3 regions of the Cellulomonas sp. PS-H5 genome follow, and region 1 is predicted to be linked to each of the others. Evidence: predicted binding sites of a transcription regulator. Region 1 holds the regulator's gene; each other region holds the start of a gene.
The links. The regulator LexA, encoded in region 1, represses DNA repair genes until DNA is damaged. The targets are predictions, from matches to a motif close to TCGAACANNTGTTCGA.
Positions count from the first base shown of each region.

Region 1 (7,324 bases):
CCCGGCCGCGCCGCGCGGGTTGCCGTAGACGACCGCGTAGCCGGCCTCGGCGAGGGTCTGCACCTCGTCGAACAGGCCGACCGTGTACTGGGCGTAGGGACCGCCGTGGATCAGGAGGATCGTCGGGTGCGGGCCGGCGAACCGCTCCGGGTCCGGGGTGACGAGCCAGCCGTGCACCGGGTAGCCGTCGGGCGCGGTCGCGGTGACCTCGCGCGGCTCGCGGACCCGGCCGGTGGCGCGCAGCGGTGCCGACCAGTCGGTGAGCGCCCGGGTCGCGCCCGTCGCCAGGTCGACGGCGTGCAGGTCGCCGGACGTGACCGGGCCGGCCGCGGTGACCACGGCGACCGGTGCGTCGGTCGCCGCGGCGACGCCGTGGGCGACGAGGCCGGTGAGCAGGTCACGCGTCGAGCCGTCGGCGCGGTGCTCGCGCAGGACGACCGTGCCGCGGTGCAGCACGCCCGCGAGCACGCCGTCGACGGTGACGGCGAACGTCCCGGGGTCGAGGTCGACCGCCTCGGCGTCGGTCAGCCGCTCCGGGGCGCCCGCCGGGGTCGGCGCGGCGTCGCCGGCGGCCAGCGCGAGGCGGAACAGCCCGGTCTGGGTCGCCACGAACTCCCGGCCCGACGTGCCCATGTCCTGCGCGAGCAGCCACAGGGCCGCACCGTCCGCCGACGGCAGCACGGCGGCGACGGCGAGCGTGCTGCCGGCGTCCGCGTCGGTGAGCGGGACGAGCGCGCCGTCGGCGTCCGGCGCGGTGTCCACGACGACCGCGTCCGAGCGCAGGTCCTGGTCCTTGCCGGTGTGCCGGGCCGCGACCGCGACGACGTACCGGCCGCCGGGGAACCAGGCGATCTGCTCGACGTCGGTGTCGTCGGACGTGATCTGACGGGCGGCGGGCTCGTCGTCCGCACCCGGCTGCGCGGCGCGTGCGTCGGGGTCAGCGGGCACGTCGACCACGAACAGCTGGCGGCGCTTGTCGCGCGTGAAGCCGACGCCGTCGTTGCGGTACGGCAGCTCGGTGATGTGCCGGGGACGCTCCGCGCCGGAGTCGCCGTCGCCGTACCGGCCCTCCTCGGGCACGCGGGCGACGAAGGCGAGGGCCGAGCCGTCGGGCGAGAAGCGGGCGGACTGCACGCCCAGCGGGGCGTCGGTGAGCCGGACCGGCTCACCGCCGGCGGCCTCGACCAGGAACAGCTGCGGGCGGCCCTTCGGCTCGGCGCGCAGGAACGCGACCCAGCGGCCGTCCGGGGACACCTGGGGGTCGGTGTCGCGGTGGCCGCGGGTCAGGCGCTGCGGCGGGGTCGCGCCGTCGGTGGCCACCCGCCAGAGCTGGCCGGTGTACTCGTCGGACTCGAGGTCCGGGGCGGTGCGGGCGACGACGGCGAAGGAGCCGTCAGGGGCGACCGCGGGGGTTCCGGGAGCGTGCAGGAGCGCGAGGTCAGCTGGGATCACGCAGCCGACGTTAATACGCTCGGGGCCCCCGCGGGGCCGGAGCTGCCGCCGCGGGGCCCGCGCGAGCCGGTGCGGGACGGGCCCGGACGGGCCCGTGCCCGGGCTCGGGACGGACCAGGGGCCGGTCCGGGCCGCCGGGCGACGCCTCAGGCGGTCGGGGCGTCCTCGGCGGGGGCGGGCGACGACGCGGCGCGGGCGGCGTCGGCCGCCTCGTTCTCCGCGCGCAGCACGGTGATCGCCGCCTCGAAGTCCTCGAGGCTGTTGAACGCCTGGTAGACGCTGGCGAACCGCAGGTAGGCCACCTCGTCCAGGTCGCGCAGCGGGCCGAGGATCGCGAGACCGATCTCGTACGCGTCGAGCTCGGCGCTCCCGCTCGCGCGCAGGTTCTCCTCGACGCGCTGGGCGAGCACCGCGAGGTCGTCGTCGCTGACCGGGCGGCCCTGGCAGGCCTTCCGGACGCCGTTGACGATCTTCTCCCGGCTGAACGGCTCCGTGGCGCCGGACCGCTTCACCACGGACAGGCTCGCGGTCTCGATCGTGGTGAACCGTCGGTTGCACTGCGGGCACTGGCGCCGGCGCCGGATCGACAGGCCGTCGTCCGACGTGCGGGAGTCGACGACGCGGGAGTCGGCGTGACGGCAGAACGGGCAGTGCATGGACGCCTCCTCCGGGATGTGGTGCACGCGCCGGGCCGGCGACCGCGGCGACGCGCGCCCGCCCGGACGACCGAGACACGGTAGGGCCCCGGGAGCGGGCGGTGCAAGGCGGATCCGCGGAGGGGTGAACGCGCAGCTCAGCGCGCCGGGAAGCGGTGCCCGGGAAGACGACGAGGGTGGCCGCTGCTGCGGCCACCCTCGTGGGGACGCCCCCGTCCCGTCTCGTCCGGACGACTCGCCTCGTCCGGACGGTTGCTGCACGCCTCCGCGTCCGGCCCGAGGGCCAGGACGACGACGCGTCCCTCGCGGCGAGCCCCCCAGCCAGCCGTTCGAGGTGGCACCACAGTAGAGGCGCGCCGGCCAATTACGCAAGCACCGAGTGCCGTAATCCGTTCGAGACCTCGATCCCCGGTTGACCAGCGGCTTCGGAGCCCCGTCGCGCTGCGATCCGGGACCGCCGCTCACCACCGCCTGGTGGCGACCGACGGGACGTCAGGAGCCGGCGGGGAGCAGCAGGACCTGGCCGGCCTGGAGCGAGGCGTCCGCCAGGCCGTTGAGCTCCTGCAGGCCGAGGACGACGTCCCGCACGTCCTCCCCCGGCCCCGCCACGCTCGCGGCGATCGCCCACAGCGTCTCGCCCGACTGCACGGCGTGCGTCGTCACCTCGGTGGCGCGCTCCGGGGCCTCGGCCACCGCGCGGCCGCCCACGAGGCCGCCGAGGACGACCGCCAGGCCCAGGAGGGTGACGACGACGCGACCGCGCCGCGTCAGGTGGAGGCGGCCCTCGCCACCTGCGGCGACCGGCCGACGCGCATCCCCGTCGCGTCGGGCGGGCGCCTGCCGGCGCGCCGGACGGGCGATCCCCGGGTGTGCTGCGATCGCGCTCATCCCCACCACTTCCCTCCTGGGCCGCCGGGCGACCCGAGTCGAACACCTGTTCGTTCGAACGCTTGTACGATGGAACCACACCCCACCGACGATGTCGAGACACGATCGAACAGGTGTTTGATCCCGTCCGTCCGTCCCCCTACGCTCGGTGACGTCGGGTACAGCGCACCACGAGGCACTGACACGCCCGCCCGACGGACCGCCGCGGACCCACCTGCGGGCGGCTGACCTGGGCGGACGGGACGGGAGCGGGACATGGCGAGCGACGGGACGGGCACCGCGGCGGGCCTCGGCGAGGCGGCCGTGGCCGAGCTCGGGGACGGCGACGGCCTCACGCCGCGCCAGCGGCTGGTCCTCGAGACGGTGCGCGCGTCGGTCGAGTCGCGCGGCTACCCGCCGAGCATGCGGGAGATCGGCGACGCCGTCGGCCTCACCAGCCCGTCGAGCGTCAAGCACCAGCTCACCGCGCTCGAGCGCAAGGGCTACCTGCGCCGCGACCCGAACCGGCCGCGCGCGATCGAGGTCGTCCAGCCGGACGACTCGCGCGGCGTCGCCCCGCTCCCCGGTGTCGCGGGCATCACGGGGATCGGCGACGCCGACTCCGCCGCGCGCGAGGGCGCGCCCGAGGCGGCGTACGTGCCGGTGGTCGGCCGCATCGCCGCCGGCGGCCCGATCCTCGCCGAGCAGCTCGTCGAGGACGTCTTCCCGCTCCCCCGCCAGCTCGTGGGCACGGGCGAGCTGTTCCTGCTCAAGGTCGTCGGGGACTCGATGGTCGACGCCGCGATCTGCGACGGCGACTGGGTCGTGGTCCGCCGGCAGCCCGTCGCGGAGAACGGCGAGATCGTCGCCGCGATGCTCGACGGCGAGGCGACGGTCAAGACCCTCAAGCGCGCGGACGGCCACGTGTGGCTGCTGCCGCAGAACCCCGCGTACTCGCCGATCGACGGCGACCACGCCCAGGTGCTCGGCCGCGTCGTCTCGGTGCTGCGCTCCCTCTGACGCCGCGCCGGCCGGGCGGCATCCGGCCGACGGTCAGACCTCCCCGCGCAGCGCGGTGACCGCCCGCTGCACGTCTGCGGCGTCGTTCCAGACGTGGAACGCCAGCCGCACCCGCCCGGCGCGACCGGCGACCCGGCAGCCCGCGGCGACCAGGGCGCCGCGCCGGCGTCCCTCCGGGTCGGGCAGCGTCACGATCGCGCTGCCACCGGGCCCCAGCCCGAGGCCCGCGCGGAAGGCGTCGGCGAGCCCGACCGCGTGCGCCTGGACGGCGTCCCGGTCCGTGCCCGCGAAGGCGTCCAGCGACTCGGCGGCACCGAGCCACGCCTGCCACGCCGGCGAGACGTCGAACCGCCGCGCGTCCCCCGCCAGCCGCATCCCGGGCCCGTAGCAGGACGCCCAGGGGTCGTCGCCCGCGTACCAGCCCGCGTGCACGGGGACCAGCGCGTCCTGCGCCTCGGCCCGGACGGTGAGGAAGCCGGTCCCGCGCGGGGCGCACAGCCACTTGTACGCCGCGGTCACGCTCACGTCGTACCGGGACGCGTCGACGCGGCGCCACCCCGCTGCCTGGGTGAGGTCGCACAGCGTCCGGCTGCCCGCCGACCGGGCCGCCGCGAGCACCGCGTCGTCGTCGAGCACCGCGCCGGTCGCCGACTGCACCAGCGAGTAGGCGACCAGGTCGACACCCGGCACGACGGCCTCGGCCAGCCGGTCCGCGGGCACGTGCTCGACCCGCAGCCGGCCCTGCGCGAGGAAGGGGAACACCACCGAGCTGAAGTCGCCGTCGACGCACAGCACGCGCGCGCCGTCCGGGAGCGACGCCGCGACCACCGCGGCCATCGCCGAGACCTGCGACCCGATCGCCACCCGGTCGGCGGGCACGTCCACCAGCGCCGCGAACCGCTCGCGCGCGGTCACCACCGCCTGCTCGTACCGCGCCACGTCGAGGCCGCCCGACGACCACCGGTCCACGTCCTCGCGCAGCGCGCGGGCGGTGCGGCGGGGTGCGACGCCCGCCGTGGCCGCGTCGAGGTGCCCCCGTACCGGGTCGAAGTCGGATCGGAGATCGTCGAGCGTGCGCATGGCTCCAGGCTCACCGATCGGCACGCATGCGAGCAACGACCAGTTCGTCATCGACCCATGCGGCGCACTTATGCTTCGGCGTATGGTCTCCCGGAGCCTCGACGCCGCCGCGCTGCGCCTCGTCCGCGCCGTCCAGGACACCGGCAGCGTTACCGCCGCCGCGCGGGAGCTCGGCCTGACGCAGCCGGCGGCGAGCCAGCAGCTGCGTGCCGTCGAGCGGCTGGTCGGCACGCCGGTCGTGGTGCGCGCCGGGCGCGGGGTCCGGCTGACCGAGGCCGGTCAGGTGCTCGCCCGCAACGCGTCGGCCGTCCAGACCGCGCTGGACGCGACCCTGGAGGAGGTCGCGGCTGTCGCCAGCCTGCGCGCCGGCCGGGTCCGGGTCGCCGCGTTCCCGTCGGCCGCGGCCACCCTGCTCCCGGGCGCGCTCGCCGCGCTCCGCACCGCCCACCCGGGGGTCGGGGTCACGCTCGTGGAGGCGGAGCCGCCAGAGGCGCTGGCCGAGCTCGCCGCCGGCCGGGTGGACGTCGCCGTGACGTTCCGCGACGCGCGGCCGGACCCGCTCCCCGCGGACGACGACCGGCTGCGGCGCGTCCCCCTGCTGCGGGACGACGTGGTGGTCGTGCTGCCCGCGTCCGACGGCCGCACCGCCGGCGAACCGGTCGACCTCGCCGGCCTGGCCGACCGGCCGTGGATCGCGGGCTGCCCGCAGTGCCGCGCCCAGCTCGTCGGCACCTGCGCCCGCGCCGGCTTCGCCCCGCGGGTCGACTTCGCGACCGACGACTACCTGGCGGTGCTCGGCCTGGTCCGGGCCGGGCTCGGCGTGGCGACCCTGCCGGGCCTGGCGCTGGCCGCGCTGCCGCACCCGGGCGTCACGGTGCACCCCGCCCGGCCCGGCGCCGCGCGGCTCGTGGAGGCCGTCGGCGAGGCGGGCACCGCGCGGGTGCCCGCCGTGGTCGCCGCGCTGGCGGCGCTGCGCGAGGCCGCGACGGCGGTGCGGCACCCGCACGTGCGGGTGCCGCGTCCGCGCACCGCCTAGAGCCCGAACCGGCGGGCGACCGCGCGCAGCTGCTCGCCCGAGCGGCGGAGCCCCGCGAGCTCGTCGGTCGACATCGGGACCTGCAGCCGCTCGCCGACGCCGGACCGCCCGACGATCGACGGGACCGACAGGCAGACGTCGCTGATCCCGTGGTAGCCGTCGAGCAGCGACGACACCGGCAGGATGCGGCGCTCGTCCTTGACGATCGCCTCGATGATCCGCGAGCCCGCGAGCGCCACCGCGTAGTTCGTCGCGCCCTTGCCGGCGATGATCCGGTAGGCCGAGTCGACGACCTCGCGGGCGATCGACTCGCGGACCTCGTGGGTGAGCGGCACGTGGCCCTCGATGGCGTTCCAGTCGAGGATCGGCACGCCGCCGATGGTCGCCGAGGACCACAGCGGCAGCTCGGTGTCGCCGTGCTCGCCCGCGATGTAGGCGTGCACGTTCTGCACGGCGACGCCCGTGTACTGCGCGATGAGGTAGCGCAGCCGCGAGGAGTCGAGCACCGTGCCGGACCCGAACAGCTGCGTCGGCGGCAGGCCGGAGAACTTCAGGGCGGCGTACGTGACGATGTCGACCGGGTTCGTCACCATCACGTACACGGCGTTCGGCGCGACCTCGACGAGCGAGGGCAGGATCTTCTTGACCAGGGCGATGGTCGCCTCGGCCAGGTCGATCCGGGTCTGCCCGGGCTTCTGCTTGGCGCCCGCGGTGATCATGACGACGTCGGCGTCGGCGCACGCGGCGATGTCGTCCGAGCCGATGACCTCGGCCATCGGCATGAACTGGATGCCGTGCCCGAGGTCCAGCGCCTCGGCCTCGACCTTCGCCTTGTTGATGTCGTAGAGCACGACGCTGCGGGCCGCGCCGCGCATGAGCGCCGCGTAGGCCATCGTCGACCCGACCGCGCCCGCGCCGACGACCGCCAGCTTGGTGGTGCGGCGGGGCTGCAGGGGCGTGCCCACCAGACCCAGCTCGTCGCCCTCGACGTCGTCGATCTGCTCGCTCACGGCGGTCCTCCCGTACGTGCTGCCCGTGCCCGCGCACCGGTCGGCGCGCTGGTCACGAGGCTAGCGGGCCCACACGCCCGGGCGCGCCCCGGGCGGGGGCCCCGGGCGCGTCGCGGGGCCGCGGACGCCCTGGTCAGGCGGTCGGCGCGGGCGCCGCGAGCCGGCGCAGCGCCCCCAGGGCCACCTCGCGGTCGGTCGTCCGC
Region 1 is NZ_JAHVCI010000006.1:67,402-74,725, reverse strand. Features, by position in the region: gene J5O08_RS04495 (S9 family peptidase) at 1-1,452, opposite strand, end outside; gene nrdR (transcriptional regulator NrdR) at 1,599-2,108, opposite strand; gene J5O08_RS04485 (LysM peptidoglycan-binding domain-containing protein) at 2,601-2,996, opposite strand; gene lexA (transcriptional repressor LexA) at 3,252-3,995, shown strand; gene J5O08_RS04475 (aminotransferase class V-fold PLP-dependent enzyme) at 4,029-5,075, opposite strand; gene J5O08_RS04470 (LysR family transcriptional regulator) at 5,158-6,111, shown strand; gene J5O08_RS04465 (L-lactate dehydrogenase) at 6,108-7,076, opposite strand; gene J5O08_RS04460 (ATP-dependent DNA helicase) at 7,255-7,324, opposite strand, start outside.

Region 2 (7,324 bases), on a different contig from region 1:
CGGCGGCGGTGCGCTGGCCGGCGTCGCCGATTCGTAGGATGTGCGGGTGACCGCCACCCCCACCATCGGTGTCCTGGCCCTGCAGGGCGACGTCCGCGAGCACCTCGCCGCGCTGCGCGCGACCGGGGCCGAGGCCGTCCCGGTGCGCCGCGAGTCCGAGCTCGACGCCGTCGACGGCCTGGTGCTGCCCGGCGGCGAGTCGACGACGATCGACAAGCTGCTGCGCGCGTTCGACCTCGACGTGCCCGTGCGGAAGCGGCTCGAGGCAGGCATGCCCGCCTACGGGTCGTGCGCCGGGATGATCCTGCTCGCCGACCGGATCGTCGGCGGCATCGACGGGCAGCGCACCCTGGGCGGGCTCGACGTCACCGTGCGCCGCAACGCGTTCGGGCGCCAGGTCGACTCGTTCGAGACCGACCTGACCATCGACGGCGTCCCGGACAGCGCGGCGGACCCGGTGCACGCCGTGTTCATCCGCGCGCCCTGGGTCGACGAGGTCGGCCCGGCCGCGACCGCGCTCGCCCGCGTGGAGTCGGGGCCCGCCGCCGGTAGGATCGTCGCGGTGCGCCAGGGCTCGTTGCTCGCCACGTCCTTCCACCCGGAGGTGACGGGGGACACGCGGGTGCACCGGCTGTTCGTCGAGATCGTCCGCGACGCCCTGTGAGAGCGGGGGCGCGCTCCGCTGCCGGAGCGCGCCGCACCGCCGGCCCGGGCAGCGCCGGGGCGGCGCGGGAAACGAGAGGGAAGCGATGTCGGGTCACTCCAAGTGGGCCACCACCAAGCACAAGAAGGCCGTGATCGACGCGAAGCGCGGCAAGCTCTTCGCGAAGCTCATCAAGAACATCGAGGTCGCCGCGCGCACCGGCGGTGGTGACCCCGCGGGCAACCCGACGCTGTTCGACGCCATCCAGAAGGCCAAGAAGACCTCGGTCCCCAACGACAACATCGAGCGTGCCGTCAAGCGCGGCTCGGGTGCCGAGGCCGGCGGCGCGGACTACCAGACGATCCTCTACGAGGGCTACGGCCCCGGCGGCGTCGCGTTCCTGGTCGAGTGCCTCACCGACAACCGGAACCGCGCGGCGGCCGACGTGCGCGTCGCGTTCACCCGCAGCGGCGGCCAGATGGCCGACCCGGGCTCGGTGGCGTACCTGTTCTCGCGCAAGGGCGTCGTCATGGTCCCCAAGGAGGGCACCACCGAGGACGACGTCATGCTGACCGTGCTCGACGCGGGCGCCGAGGAGGTCAACGACGCGGGCGAGGCCTTCGAGGTGCTCTCCGAGGCCACGGACCTCGTCAAGGTGCGCACGGCGCTGCAGGAGGCCGGCATCGAGTACGACTCGGCCGACGTCGTGTTCTACCCGGCCACGCAGATCGAGGTGGACGCCGAGGGCGCCCGCAAGATCCTGCGGCTGATCGACGCGCTCGAGGACTCGGACGACGTGCAGAACGTCTACGCGAACTTCGACGCCTCCGACGAGGTCATGGCGGAGCTCGAGGAGGACTGAGTCCCGCGCACGCGCGACGCCCCGCCCCGGACCCCCGGGTGCGGGGCGTCGTCGCGTCCGGCCGGCCCCGGTCCGTCAGGCCTGCCCCCCTACCCCATGCCGGGCACCTCGACAGTGGAAGGTTGTGACGGACACGCCCACGGCGTGTCCGTCACAACCTTCCACTGAACAGGGCTGCGAGGATGGGGCCGTGCGCGTACTCGGTGTGGACCCCGGACTCACCCGCTGCGGGCTGGGCGTGGTCGACGGGCTGCCGGGCCGGAAGGTGCGGATGGTGGCCGTCGGGGTCGCGCAGAGCGCGCCGGCCGCCGACATCGACCAGCGGCTGCTCGTCATCGCCGCGACCATCGACGAGTGGCTCGAGGAGCACGCCCCCGACGCGCTGGCGGTCGAGCGGGTGTTCGCGCAGCACAACGTCAGCACCGTGATGGGCACCGCCCAGGTCGCCGGCATCGCGATGCTCGCCGCGGCGCGCCGGAAGATCCCGGTCGCGATGCACACGCCGTCCGAGGTGAAGGCCGCTGTCACCGGCAGCGGCCGGGCCGAGAAGCCGCAGGTGCAGGCGATGGTGCAGCGGCTGCTGTCTCTCGACGAGCTGCCGCGGCCCGCCGACGCCGCCGACGCGCTCGCCCTGGCGATCTGCCACCTGTGGCGCCCGGCCGGCGCGGTCGGCGCCCCGCAGCGGGCCCCGGGGTCGATGACCGCGGCGCAGCGCGCGTGGGCCCAGGCCGAGCAGGCGGCCCGCCGGGTCCCGTCCCGCTGACCCCGACCCGCACCTCGGGTGGAGCGATCTGCCGGGACGCGCCGCGCGTGCCGGGCAGAACGCTCCACCCGTCTCCACCCGGCCGCGCGGACCGCGCCGGCCGCGTGTCGTTCGTACACCTGTTCGCACGCGTGGCAGACTGCACGGCGGGCGCCCGGCCACGCCGGTCCCGCGCCCGCCGCGACTGGGAGGAGCCGGAGTGATCGCCTCGGTGCACGGGACCGTGCAGGCCGTGCGGCTGGACGCCGCCGTCGTGGAGGTCGGCGGCGTCGGCATGCTCGTGCAGGCGACCCCGGCGACGCTCGCGGGCCTGCGGGTCGGGGCGACCGCCACGCTGCACACCTCGCTGGTGGTGCGCGAGGAGTCGCTGACCCTGTTCGGCTTCGCCGACGACGACGAGCGCGAGGTCTTCGAGGTGCTGCAGCAGGTCAGCGGCGTGGGCCCGCGGCTCGCGCTGGCGATGCTCGCGGTGCACACCCCGGACGGGCTGCGCCGCGCGGTCGCCACCGAGGACCTGGCCGCGCTCAAGCGGGTGCCGGGCATCGGGCAGAAGGGCGCGCAGCGGATCGTGCTGGAGCTCGCCGACCGGCTCGGCGCCCCGGCCCCGGTCGCGCTCGCCGGCGGCGGGACGGCCCCGGCCGGGCCGGCCGACCGCCGCGACCAGGTGGTCGACGCGCTCGTGGGCCTGGGCTGGAACCAGAAGGCCGCCGCCGACGCGGTCGCCGCCGTGCTCGACGGCAGCGACGAGCCCGTGGGCGAGGCCGAGGTGGCGGGCGTGCTGCGCGCGGCGCTGCGCACCCTGGGCGGCGGCCGTGGCTGACGAGGTCGACCTCGGCGTGGACGTCGACCCGGCGGACTCGGTCGTGCGCCCCGGCGCCGACGACCTGGAGCGTGCCGCCGAGGCGGCGCTACGCCCGCGGCACCTCGACGAGTTCGTGGGCCAGAAGGTCGTGCGCGAGCAGCTGTCGCTCGTGCTGCAGGCCGCCCTCGGCCGCGGCCGGGCTCCCGACCACGTGCTGCTGTCCGGCCCGCCCGGGCTCGGCAAGACGACGCTGGCCATGATCATCGCCGCCGAGCTCGGCACCTCGCTGCGCGTCACCAGCGGCCCCGCGATCCAGCACGCCGGCGACCTCGCCGCGATCCTCTCCTCCCTGGAGGAGAACGAGGTGCTGTTCATCGACGAGATCCACCGCCTCGCGCGGCCCGCCGAGGAGCTGCTGTACGTCGCGATGGAGGACTTCCGGGTCGACGTCGTCGTGGGCAAGGGGGCGGGCGCGAGCGCGATCCCGCTGGCGCTGCCGCCGTTCACCGTCGTCGGCGCCACCACGCGTGCCGGCCTGCTCCCGGCGCCGCTGCGCGACCGGTTCGGGTTCACGGGGCACCTCGACTTCTACGCCGACGACGAGCTGGAGCGGGTGCTGGTCCGGTCGGCGGGGCTGCTGGGCGTGCCGCTGGCGCACGAGGCGGCCGCCGAGATCGCCTCCCGGTCCCGCGGCACCCCGCGCATCGCGAACCGGCTGCTGCGCCGGGTGCGCGACTGGGCGCAGGTCCGGGGTGACGGCACGCTCTCGCTCGACGCGGCGCGCGCGGCGCTCGAGGTGTACGAGGTGGACCGGCGCGGGCTCGACCGGCTCGACCGGTCGGTGCTGACGGCGCTGTGCACCCGGTTCGGCGGCGGCCCGGTCGGGCTCACCACGCTGGCCGTGGCGGTGGGCGAGGAGCCCGAGACCGTCGAGACCGTGGCGGAGCCGTTCCTCGTGCGCGAGGGGCTGATCGGCCGGACCCCGCGCGGTCGCGTCGCGACGCCCGAGGCGTGGGCGCACCTGGGGCTGTCCGCCCCGACCCCGGCGGATACGCTGTTCGGCTGAGACCCCCGCGCGCCGCGGCGGCACGAACAGGTCCCGCACAGGGAACCGGCGCGCGCCCGCGGTCGTTAGGAGCCCGGAGCCGTGGCGCCTAGACTGCGGCCGACGTCGTACGCAGTCAGGAGCTGTTTCTTCGTGGACCCGACCTTCCTCATCATCCTCGTCATCGGCCTCGGGGCGATGTGGCTGCTGTCCAGCCGCCAGCGCAAGGCGCAGCGGGAGCAGCTCAGCTTCCGCGACAACCTGCAGCCCGGCCAGCGGGTGATGACCGGCTCCGGCATGTACGGCACGGTCGTCGAGGTCGACGGCGACGAGGTCACCCTCGAGTCGACGCCCGGCCAGCAGTCCGTGTGGATCAAGGCCGCGATCGCGCGCCTCGTCGAGCCGCCGGTGGCCGACGAGGACGAGACCGACGAGGTCGACGGCGACGACGCCGAGTGGCGCGACGAGCCTGGCGCCATCCCGCCGGGCCGGATCGACGTCCCGGACGACCTCTCCTCGCTGCAGCCGCCGCGTGACGACGAGGGCCCCGACAGCACCAAGAAGCCCCAGCAGTAGTCGACCGGGCGTCCCACCTCCGCCGCAGGCGGGGGAGGGACGCCCTTCATCCGCACCGCCCGCCGTCCGCGGGCGGTGCGCGCACGAGAGAAGACGGTCCGTTGGCCCCACCCACACGCCGCCGCCACCCGGCGCGCATCCTGCTCACGCTCGCCGTGATCACGGTCGCCGTGTTCGGCGCGATCTTCGCCGGCACCAAGCTGTCGGACGCGACCTGGACGCCCAAGCTCGCCCTCGACCTCGAGGGCGGCACCCAGCTCATCCTGGCGCCGGTCGCCCAGGACGAGTCCCGCGTCACCTCGGAGACCATCGCCCAGGCGATCGAGGTCATCCGGCAGCGCGTCGACTCGTCCGGCGTGGCCGAGGCGGAGATCAGCTCGCAGGGCGGGTCCAACATCGTCGTGGCCCTGCCGGGCCGCCCGAGCGAGGAGACGCTGGACCTCGTCCGCACCTCCGCGCAGATGGAGTTCCGGCCGGTCCTGACCTACGGCGCGGCGACGCCCACGGCGACCCCGTCGGCCAGCCCCACGGACGGCGCCACGGAGCCCTCGGACCAGCCGACGAAGGCGGCCCCGGACTCCGCGAGCGACGCCGAGTACTACATCACCCCCGCCGTGCAGGCGGAGTACGACGCCCTCGACTGCACCGACCCGGCCAACCTCACGGGTGGCAAGCAGGTCGCGGCCGACGCGGCGATGGTCACCTGCGACCCGGACGGCACCGTGAAGTACGTCCTCGGCCCCGTCGAGGTCGAGGGCTCGCACATCGCGAACGCCAGCTCCGGCCTGCAGGTCAGCCAGTCCGGCGCGGTCACCAACAACTGGGCCGTGAACCTGGAGTTCGACCGCACCGGCACCCGCCAGTTCGCGGACGTCACCGAGCGGCTGCAGGGCCTGTCCTCGCCGCAGAACCAGTTCGCGATCGTGCTCGACGGGCTGGTCATCTCGGCCCCGTCGCTCGACCCGGGCGTCATCATCTCGGACGGCAAGGCGGAGATCTCCGGCTCGTTCACGCGGGACTCCGCGACGGCCCTCGCCAACCAGCTCAAGTTCGGTGCGCTGCCGCTGAGCTTCGAGGTGCAGAGCGAGGAGCAGATCTCCGCGACGCTCGGCTCCGAGCAGCTGGAGAAGGGCCTGATCGCCGGCCTCATCGGCCTGATCCTGGTCGTCATCTACTCGCTGTTCCAGTACCGCGCGCTCGGCCTGGTGACGGTCGCGTCGCTGGTCATCGCGGCGGTGCTCACGTACGGCGTGATCACGCTGCTGTCCTGGACCCAGGGGTACCGGCTGTCGCTGCCCGGCGTCGCCGGTCTGATCGTCGCCATCGGCATCACCGCGGACTCGTTCATCGTCTACTTCGAGCGCATCCGCGACGAGCTGCGCGAGGGCCGGACCCTGGTCGCCGCCGTGGACCGCGCGTGGGAGCGCGCGCGCCGCACGATCCTGGCGTCCGACGCGGTGAACTTCCTGGCCGCCGTGGTCCTCTACTTCCTCGCGGTCGGCTCGGTGCGCGGCTTCGCGTTCACCCTCGGCCTGACGACCCTGCTCGACCTGCTCATCGTGTTCACCTTCACCCACCCGGTGATGAAGCTGATCGCGAAGACCCGGTTCTTCGGCAGCGGCCACCCGCTGTCCGGCCTCGACCCGCGCCGGCTCGGCGCGCCGGAGTCGACCCGCTACGTCGGCCGCGGCCGCGTGGTGACGGGCCGTCGCGCGGACGCCGACGCCCCCGCGGAGGAGCCCGCCGAGCTCGGCGCCCGGACCTCGACGCTGGTCGCGGCCCCGGTCGGGGCAGGCGGCACGATCGCGGAGCGCCGCGCCGCCGCGCGCGCCGCTCAGGCCGAGGCGGAGGCCGGCGCCGACGCGCCCGCCGACGCCGACGACGCCGGGAGCACCGGCACCACCGACACCGACGAGGCACCCGACGGCAGCACCCCCGCCGCGCGACGCACCGAGGGGAGCGAGTCCTGATGGCCGTCAACTTCGCCCAGTGGGGCAACGACCTGTACACGGGCCGCCGCTCGTACGACATCGTCGGCCGGCGCCGCACCTGGTTCCTGATCTCCGGGACCCTCGTGCTGCTCTCCGTCGTCCTGCTGTTCAAGCCGGGCCTGCACCCGGGCATCGAGTTCCGCGGCGGCTCGCAGTTCACCGTGTCGAACGTGTCGACCACGGACCAGCAGCCCGCCATCGACGCGGTCACCGAGATCGCGCCGGAGGAGGTGCCGCGCGTCAGCAACGTCGGCTCGTCCACGCTGCGGATCCAGACCTCGGAGCTCACCAACGACCAGGTGACCCAGGTCCGCACGGCGCTGGAGGACGCGTACGGCGTGTCCGACGACGACGTGGCGAGCGCGTTCATCGGCCCGACCTGGGGCGCGGACGTGTCGAAGAAGGCCGCGACCTCGCTGATCGTGTTCCTGGTGCTCGTCAGCATCGTCATGACGGTGTACTTCCGGAACTGGCGCATGGCCGTCGCCGCGATCGTCGCGCTGTTCCACGACATCGTCATCACCGCCGGCGTGTACGCCGCGGTCGGCTGGGAGGTCACGCCGGCGACGGTGATCGGCTTCCTCACGATCCTCGGGTACTCGATCTACGACACCGTCGTGGTGTTCGACAAGGTCCGGGAGA
Region 2 is NZ_JAHVCI010000040.1:22,709-30,032, forward strand. Features, by position in the region: gene J5O08_RS14645 (pyridoxal phosphate-dependent aminotransferase) at 1-37, shown strand, start outside; gene pdxT (pyridoxal 5'-phosphate synthase glutaminase subunit PdxT) at 47-664, shown strand; gene J5O08_RS14655 (YebC/PmpR family DNA-binding transcriptional regulator) at 750-1,505, shown strand; gene ruvC (crossover junction endodeoxyribonuclease RuvC) at 1,696-2,268, shown strand; gene ruvA (Holliday junction branch migration protein RuvA) at 2,468-3,088, shown strand; gene ruvB (Holliday junction branch migration DNA helicase RuvB) at 3,081-4,136, shown strand; gene yajC (preprotein translocase subunit YajC) at 4,269-4,691, shown strand; gene secD (protein translocase subunit SecD) at 4,793-6,661, shown strand; gene secF (protein translocase subunit SecF) at 6,661-7,324, shown strand, end outside.
Region 2: the regulator LexA is predicted to act here: its motif matches at 2,380-2,395, upstream of ruvA (Holliday junction branch migration protein RuvA).

Region 3 (7,324 bases), on a different contig from region 1:
AACGTCGTCCCGAACGGGCTCTCGAACGGCTCCTGCACGATCGGCACGCCGGCCCCGACGAGCCGCGCGTGCAGCGCCGCCGCGTCGGGCTGGTGGAACCACACCCCGATCCCGGCGCCGAGCTGCCCTGCCGCATCGAGGTCGACACCCGGGAAGGGCACCCGCACCGCGAACGCGGTCGCTCCGGCGGCGCCGCCGGTGGAGAAGACCACGGCCTGGGGGTTCGACGCCGGGAGCCGGGTCAGGCCGACGAGGCGCTCGTAGAAGTCGGCGGAGGCGGCCAGGTCGCGGACCTGGAAGGAGACGAAGTCGGGGCCGGTCGTGCCGGCGGGTGCGGTGTTCATGTCAACATCCTGACACTCACGCCGGTGCATGTGTCAAGATGCTGACATGGACGATGCCACCGAGGCCGCTCTCGCCAAGGAGCTCGGCATCCTGCTGAAGGCCACGCAGGCCGCGCTGCACCACCGCATGGACGAGGCGCTGCGCCCGCTCGGGCTGACCGTGTCCCAGTACGCCTGCCTGAGCACCCTGCGCGCGGAGCCGGGCATCACCGGTTCCGAGCTCGCCCGGCGCACCTTCGTCTCCCGGCAGTCGATGAACGTGCTCGTCCAGGGCATGGAGCGGCAGGGTCTCGTCGACCGCGCCGAGGAACCAGGGCCCCGGCGGGAGCGGGCGGTCGCGCCGACGCCCGCCGGCACCGCGGCGCTCGCCGTGGCGGAGTCGCGGGTGGCGGAGGTGACGGCACGGATGCTCGGCAGGCTCGGCGCCGCGGAGCGGATGGCGCTGCGGGACGCGCTCGTGGCGAGCAGGGACGCGTTGCTCGCCGGTGACGACTGATCGCGCATCCTCCCGTCCGAACCCGCCCGCGACCCGTGGCCGCGCCGCTACGGTGACGCACTGAGGCGTCGAGGGGTGAGCACGCAGGTCCACGCGCTGGTTGTGCTGCTCGCAGCGGCGAACGGTCGCATCGGGGGGTGCGGGCACCACCTCCCCGTCGACCGAGGTCCAGGGACCGTCGCCGCAGCCCACCGGGCCGGCGGACCCGGCGGCCTCGATGGCCCTCGTCGACCAGCACCTCGCCGGCGCCGACCTCGTGGCGGGCCCCGCGCGGAACGTCCTCGGGCTCGGCGAGGGGCTCGGCGAGGGCGGCCCCACGTACGCCGTCGCCCGGGCGCTCGGCCGCGACGACGACGGCGGCTGGCGACTCGTGACCACCCGGGCGTTCACGGTGCTCGGGGCCCAGCAGGTCACGACCGTCACCTGCCCGACGGGCACGGGCGTCGACGTGACCCAGGGCCAGATCGCCATGACCACCTGGGCGCACCTGCCCGGACTCGAGCGGTACCCCTGACCGCGCGGCGGCGGCGACGTCCTGAGCGAGGCTCGAGTACGCGACGCAGCGCCGTGCACGCGACGCGCGGCACGTGCCCTGCACGAGGCGACGCGGGGCACGCGCCGCTCCGGGGCGCGCCTCAGAACGGGGGCGCTGCGTCGTGCGGGTCGGCCGTGGCGTCGTGGGTCTGCCCCGTGCCCGGCCGGGTGAGGTACCGGTGTCCGGTGGGCGTGATCCACTCGAACAGGCCGGGTTCGATCTGCCGGAGCCGGAAGCCGCCGTCGGTCTTGAGGCGGTGGTGCCGGTGGCAGACCGGTCCGAGGTTGTCCGCGTCGGTGCCGCCCAGGGGCGCGTCGGGGTCCCCGCCCGGTCGGGAGTGGAACTCCTGGGTGTGGTCGAGCTGGCAGGCGCAGGCCGGGACCCTGCAGCCGGGTGCGGCGCACGTCTTGTCGCGGGTGCGGATCAGGTCCGCCAGGGCGGCGGGTGGTCGATATCGCTCGCGACCGACGTCCAAGACGCGGTCCGAGAGGGGATCCGTGACGATTCGCCGCCAGACCGCGCCGATCGCGAGTGCTCGGGCCTGGACGGCGTCGATGGGGCCGTGGCCGTCGAGGTGGGCGGGCTGGTCGTCCAGGCCGAGCAGGGTGGAGGCGGGGATGGTGATGCGGACCTCGGCGCCCGGACGGCCGGAGCAGCGGGTGCAGCCGCGACGATCGGGCGCGGGTGCGGTCGCCCCGGGGTTGGACGCGAGAACGGGCTCGGTCGCGCGGGCCGGTGCGCCCGGCGCGGTGGCTCCGATGGGTGCGCCGGGCACGGTGGCGTCGGTGCCGACCGTGGTCCCGGTCGTCACGGACCCGGTCGCGGTCCGGGTCTTGGTCGAGGTCGTCGCCTCCGGCGAAGGCGCGGTCGCGACCGTCGCGGCCTGCGAACCGGTGTCGTTCGCCCCGGGCCCGGGACGCGCGGCGGTGTCGTCGAGCGGGGTGAGCGTGGCGATCGGGATCGGCTCGACCGGGCGCGTGAGCACCACCCCGTCCCGGTCGGTCATGGTCGCCCCGTTCCACGACCGTCGCGGCTCCGGCGGCACCGGCAGGCCCGGGGACAGGTGGACCTCGAACGCCGGACCATCCGACGCGGGGACGTCCCCGACCACCAGGTCGCGCAGACCATCCGCGCGCAGCTGGTCCAGGGTCCGGTCGTCACCCAGCGCCTTGGCGGTCTTCGCAGCGTGGGTCAGGACCCCGTCGACGCGCAGCGCGTCCGCCGCGTCCAGGACCAGCCACATGGAGGCCATGCCGTCCGGCTGCGGCCGGGGGTGGGAGACCTTCCTGGTGCAGCGGGCGCGTTCGCGGCGGGCGGCTGCGCCCTCGGGGTCGACCAACCGGATCTCCCGCGCCACCCGCTGCCGCAGCTCGGCGACGGAGCACTGGTCGGCCTCGGGCAGCACCGCGTCCTCCACGGCGTGCGCGACCTGGAACGGCAGGTCCGCCAGCTCGGCCGTCAGCACCTGGGCCTTGGCGGGGTCGAGGTGCCCGACCTCCAACGCCTGCCGGGTCGCACCGAGCATCCCGTCGAGCACCAGCGCCCGGTGCACGGTCTTGGTCGCCGTCACCCGCGGCCACCCGAGGCGCATCTGGAGCTCGTCGCCCGCCACGCAGGCCTGCGTCGGGGGCGCACCGGCCAGAGGGGACCACTGCGGACTCATCTCGTCCCGGGAGGCGAGCTCGGCCACCATGGCCAGCTTGCGGGCGTGCTGATGACTCTCGACCCGGTCCTGCGCGGCGATCACCTCGACCAGGATCTTCGAGGACAGCACCTGCAGGTCCAGCCCTCGCAGCCAGGCGTCCAGCTCGGGCCCCGGCGGGCACGCCGCGATCGCCTCGACCTGCCGCTGCTCACCCGTGCGCGGCACCCCACCCGCCGCCACGACGGGGTCCGGGCCGAAGTCCGTCAAACAGGTCCCGTCAGGCCCGTAGACCGGCAGCACCGGGACCGCGACCGGGTCGCCGTCGGAGTGTTCCTGCAGGTCAGATGCCATGGAACGACACTACCGACCACCACCGACACGACCCCGGCGCCCGACCCCCGCCCTGGGGACGGAGCACGACCACGGCACCTGTGGACGACTCGGCGCCCCGCAGCCGCGCGGCGGGTCCCGCGCGCGGGGTCCCGCACGGCGGGTCCCGCGGGCGGGCTCCGCCGCCCCGGCAGGCCGAGCGGCCGCCGGCACGGCCCATGACTGACGACGCACGAGAGGCCCGCCCCCGGACGGGGACGGGCCTCTCGGCACTCGAGTGGAGGTGGCGGGAATCGAACCCGCGTCCGATGACGTGGAACCAGGACTTCTCCGGGCGCAGTCTGCTGCGCTTTTCTCGGCCCCCACCATCACGCAGACAAGTGGTGGACAGGCTCAGTCACGTGAAAGTCCCCGCAGCCCCCGTGACGAAGGCTACGAGCAGTGGCTCCCTAGATGACGCCAGGAACTGAGTCGGAAGCTAGCTCAGGCTGACGGACTTCGAGGCTCGCTCAGGCGGCGAGGGCGAAGTCGGTGCGCTTGTTATCGGCACCTATGGGTTTACACGGATCGTTAGCGAGATAACCGTGTGTCCTCGGCCCGCTTCTCCTGGCTCGACGATCACCGTCGAAACCGATCACCCCCATGTGGAGTTGTCAATCGCCGCGCCCCTCGTCCGGTCGCCCTCGCGGGCTCCCGGCCGCCGGCCGCAGCGGGTCCAGCATACGGGTGCAACGCCGCGGCCCGCACCGTGATTCCCGCCGCGCGCCTGCTCGACCTGCGCCGTGCGACCGGGCGCGGCACCATCTGCGCAGATGCCGCCGAGGACCCGGGCGGCGCGCACCGCGCGGAGGACCGACCATGCCGCAGCACGACCCCGAGAGCACCCGCCCCGACGGCACGCCCCCCGCGAGCCATACCCGTCCGGGCAGCACCCGACCCGAGGACCGGGACGCCGACCCCCGCGACGGCCGGCGTGAGACAGCCACCGAGCGGATGGACCGGAACTGGAACGAGCTGCTCCAGGAGCTGCGCGTCGCCCAGACGGGCGTGCAGATCCTGACCGGCTTCCTGCTGACGGTCCCGTTCCAGCAGCGGTTCCTCGACCTCGACGACTACCAGAAGACCGTCTACCTGGTGCTGGTCGTGCTCGCGGTGACGGCGACGGGGTTCATCGTCGCGCCGGTGTCGCTGCACCGGATCCTGTTCCGGCGGCACCTCAAGCGAGAGCTGGTGGAGTCCGGCGACCGGATGGCGCAGGCGGGTCTGGCGACGCTCGCGCTGGTGCTCGCGGGGTCGGCCCTGCTGCTGTTCGACGTCGTGGTCGGCCGGTCGGCGGGCTGGGTCGCGGGGAGCGCCGCGCTCGTCGGGCTGGCGGTGGTCTGGCTGGCGTTGCCGCTGCGCCTCTCGCGCCGGGCGGGGCGCGAGGACGAGTGAGGCCCTCGCGCGGGATCGTCAGCCGCGCAGCAGCCGCGCGATCACCCGCGCCCCCGCCTCCGGCGAGGCGTGCGGCGAGCCGGTGACCGCGCCGAGCAGCAGGGCGATGTTCGAGACGCTGACCACCGCGAGCGCGGTGTCCCAGTCGTCCTCCGCAGGTTCGGGGTCGGCGGGGTGCCGCGCGCGCCCGACCTGGTCGGCGAGCTCCGCGAAGCCCTCCTCGTAGAACGCCCCGATCTCGGCGCGCGCCTCGGGGTGCCGGACGGCGAAGGACAGGATCTCGAGCGCGAGCAGGAGCTCGGTCTCGTCCACCATGCCGAGCAGCGCCGCCGACAGCTTCTCCTCCAGGCCCTCCTCCCCCATCCCGGGCAGGCCGGGCTGGGCCGGGGCGGCGGCGATCTGCCGACGGGCGACCTCGAGGAACAGCTCGTGCTTCGACCCGAAGTGCGCGTACACGGCGCCCTTGGTGTACCCGGCGTCGGCGGCGATGTCACCGAGGGACGCCCCCTCGTAGCCCTGCCGGGCGAAGGCGCGGGCCGCGGCGTCCAGCAGCTCGGTGCGCGTGCGGCCCGCGCGCTCGGCGCGCCGCTCCTCGGCCCGGCCGCTCCCACCCCGTCGCCCGACGCTCTCGGAGGCGTCGGCCAGCCCGCGCGACGCCTCGCGCAGGCTCGCGGCGACGGCGTCGGAGACCTCGGGGACGACGGACTGCACCTGCTTGCCGATGAGCCGGGTCAGCGCCGCGGTGGCGTCGGCGAGGGCGCGGGTCGCGGCCCCGATCGAGTCGTCCGCTGCGTTCCCGTCGGGGGCCTGGTCGTCGTGCATGCGCGCCATGCCGTCATCCTAACCGCGTCGCGTACCGACCGGTATCCAGGATCGGACCGATGGCCAGCCAAGAGTCTGACCTGGTGCAACACGGCTCAAACCAACGAGATACCTACTGGTATCCCGGAGCCACATCCTGCTACGTTCATCACGTACCGGTCGGTATCAGAGCCGCCGAGGCGACGAGCGAAGGAGTGCGGAGATGGGTGCAGCGGGTGTGCTGACCGTCCGCGGGCTGCGGAAGCGGTACCGCGGGCGCGGCGGCGTGCAGGCGAACGACGGGATCGACCTGGACGTTGCGGCGGGGCAGGTCGTCGGGCTCCTCGGCCACAACGGGGCCGGCAAGACGACCCTGGTGAACCAGGTCGTCGGGCTCGTCCGCCCCGACGAGGGGACGATCCACCTGGACGGCGTCGACGCGGTGGCGCAGCCCGCCGAGGCGCGGCGCCGCACCTGCATCCAGGCGCAGGCCAACGTCCCGATCACGGGCCTCACGCCGCGCCGGGCGATCGAGCTGGTGGGGCGCATCCGCGGCGCCGACCGCGCGGCGGTGCGCGAGCGGACCGACGAGCTGCTCGACGCGCTCGACCTGCGCCCCTGGGCCGACACCCCCGCGGAGAAGGTCTCGGGAGGCATCGCCCGGCTCACCGCGTTCGCGATGACCGTCGTCACCCCGGGCCGGCTCGTCGTCCTGGACGAGCCCACCAACGACGTCGACCCCGTGCGCCGACGGCTGCTCTGGGGCCGGATCCGCTCGCTCGCCGACGAGGGCCGCGCGGTGCTGCTCGTGACGCACAACGTCCGGGAGGCCGAGCGCGTCGTCGACCGGCTCGTCGTCCTCGACCGAGGCCGGGTGCTGGCCGACGACACCCCCGCGGGGCTCACGGCGCACCTGCAGGGCACGCTCACCGTGGAGGCCGACCTCTCCCCCGGCGCCGTCGACGCCGGCTGGCGGTGGCACCCGGCGGTGCGGGAGGTGGCGGGCGCGCGCGGCCGGGAGGTCGGCACGGTCCGCGCCGCCGACGCCGCGGAGGTCGTGCGCTGGGCGCAGGACGAGGTCGCGGCGCACCGGCTCGAGCGGTACGCGCTGACGCCGGCGTCGCTCGAGGACGTGTACGTCGACCTCGTCGGCCACGAGCAGCACGCGGGCCGGGCCGCGGGTGCGGAGGTGGCGGCGTGACCACCGTCCAGCAGACCCTCCTGCTCACCCAGTGGCAGTTCCGGCGGCAGGCGACGATGCTGCCGCTGCTCGTCGTGGTCCAGGTGTTCCTGGCGGTCGCGACGATCCTGGGCTTCGGGCTCGTGATCGGCGACCCGCCCCCGGACCAGGCCCTCTACCTGGCGACCGGCGCCCCGACGATCACGCTCGTGATGGTCGGCCTGGTGATGACGCCGCAGATGCTGTCCCAGTCCCGGACGGAGGGCAGCCTCGACTGGATGCGCACGCTGCCGGTGCCGCGCGGCTCGTTCCTGGTGAGCGACCTGCTGGTCTGGACGCTGATCGCGCTGCCCGGCATGGTGCTCGGCATCGTCACCGGCGTGCTCCGGTTCGACGTCCACCTGTCGCCCGCGCCGTGGCTGGTCCCCGCGACGCTGCTGGTGTCGCTCACGGCCGCGGCGGTGGGCTACGGGATGGCGTCGCTGCTCAAGCCGACCCTGGCGATGCTGATGACCCAGGTGCTGGTGTTCGTGATCCTGCTGTTCACCCCGGTCAGCTA
Region 3 is NZ_JAHVCI010000009.1:61,575-68,898, forward strand. Features, by position in the region: gene J5O08_RS05980 (VOC family protein) at 1-344, opposite strand, end outside; gene J5O08_RS05985 (MarR family winged helix-turn-helix transcriptional regulator) at 391-840, shown strand; gene J5O08_RS05990 (hypothetical protein) at 1,058-1,354, shown strand; gene J5O08_RS05995 (HNH endonuclease signature motif containing protein) at 1,476-3,371, opposite strand; RNA gene ssrA (transfer-messenger RNA) at 3,626-3,992, opposite strand; gene J5O08_RS06005 (DUF6328 family protein) at 4,209-4,784, shown strand; gene J5O08_RS06010 (TetR/AcrR family transcriptional regulator) at 4,803-5,615, opposite strand; gene J5O08_RS06015 (ABC transporter ATP-binding protein) at 5,809-6,786, shown strand; gene J5O08_RS06020 (ABC transporter permease) at 6,783-7,324, shown strand, end outside.
Region 3: the regulator LexA is predicted to act here: its motif matches at 3,644-3,659, upstream of J5O08_RS05995 (HNH endonuclease signature motif containing protein).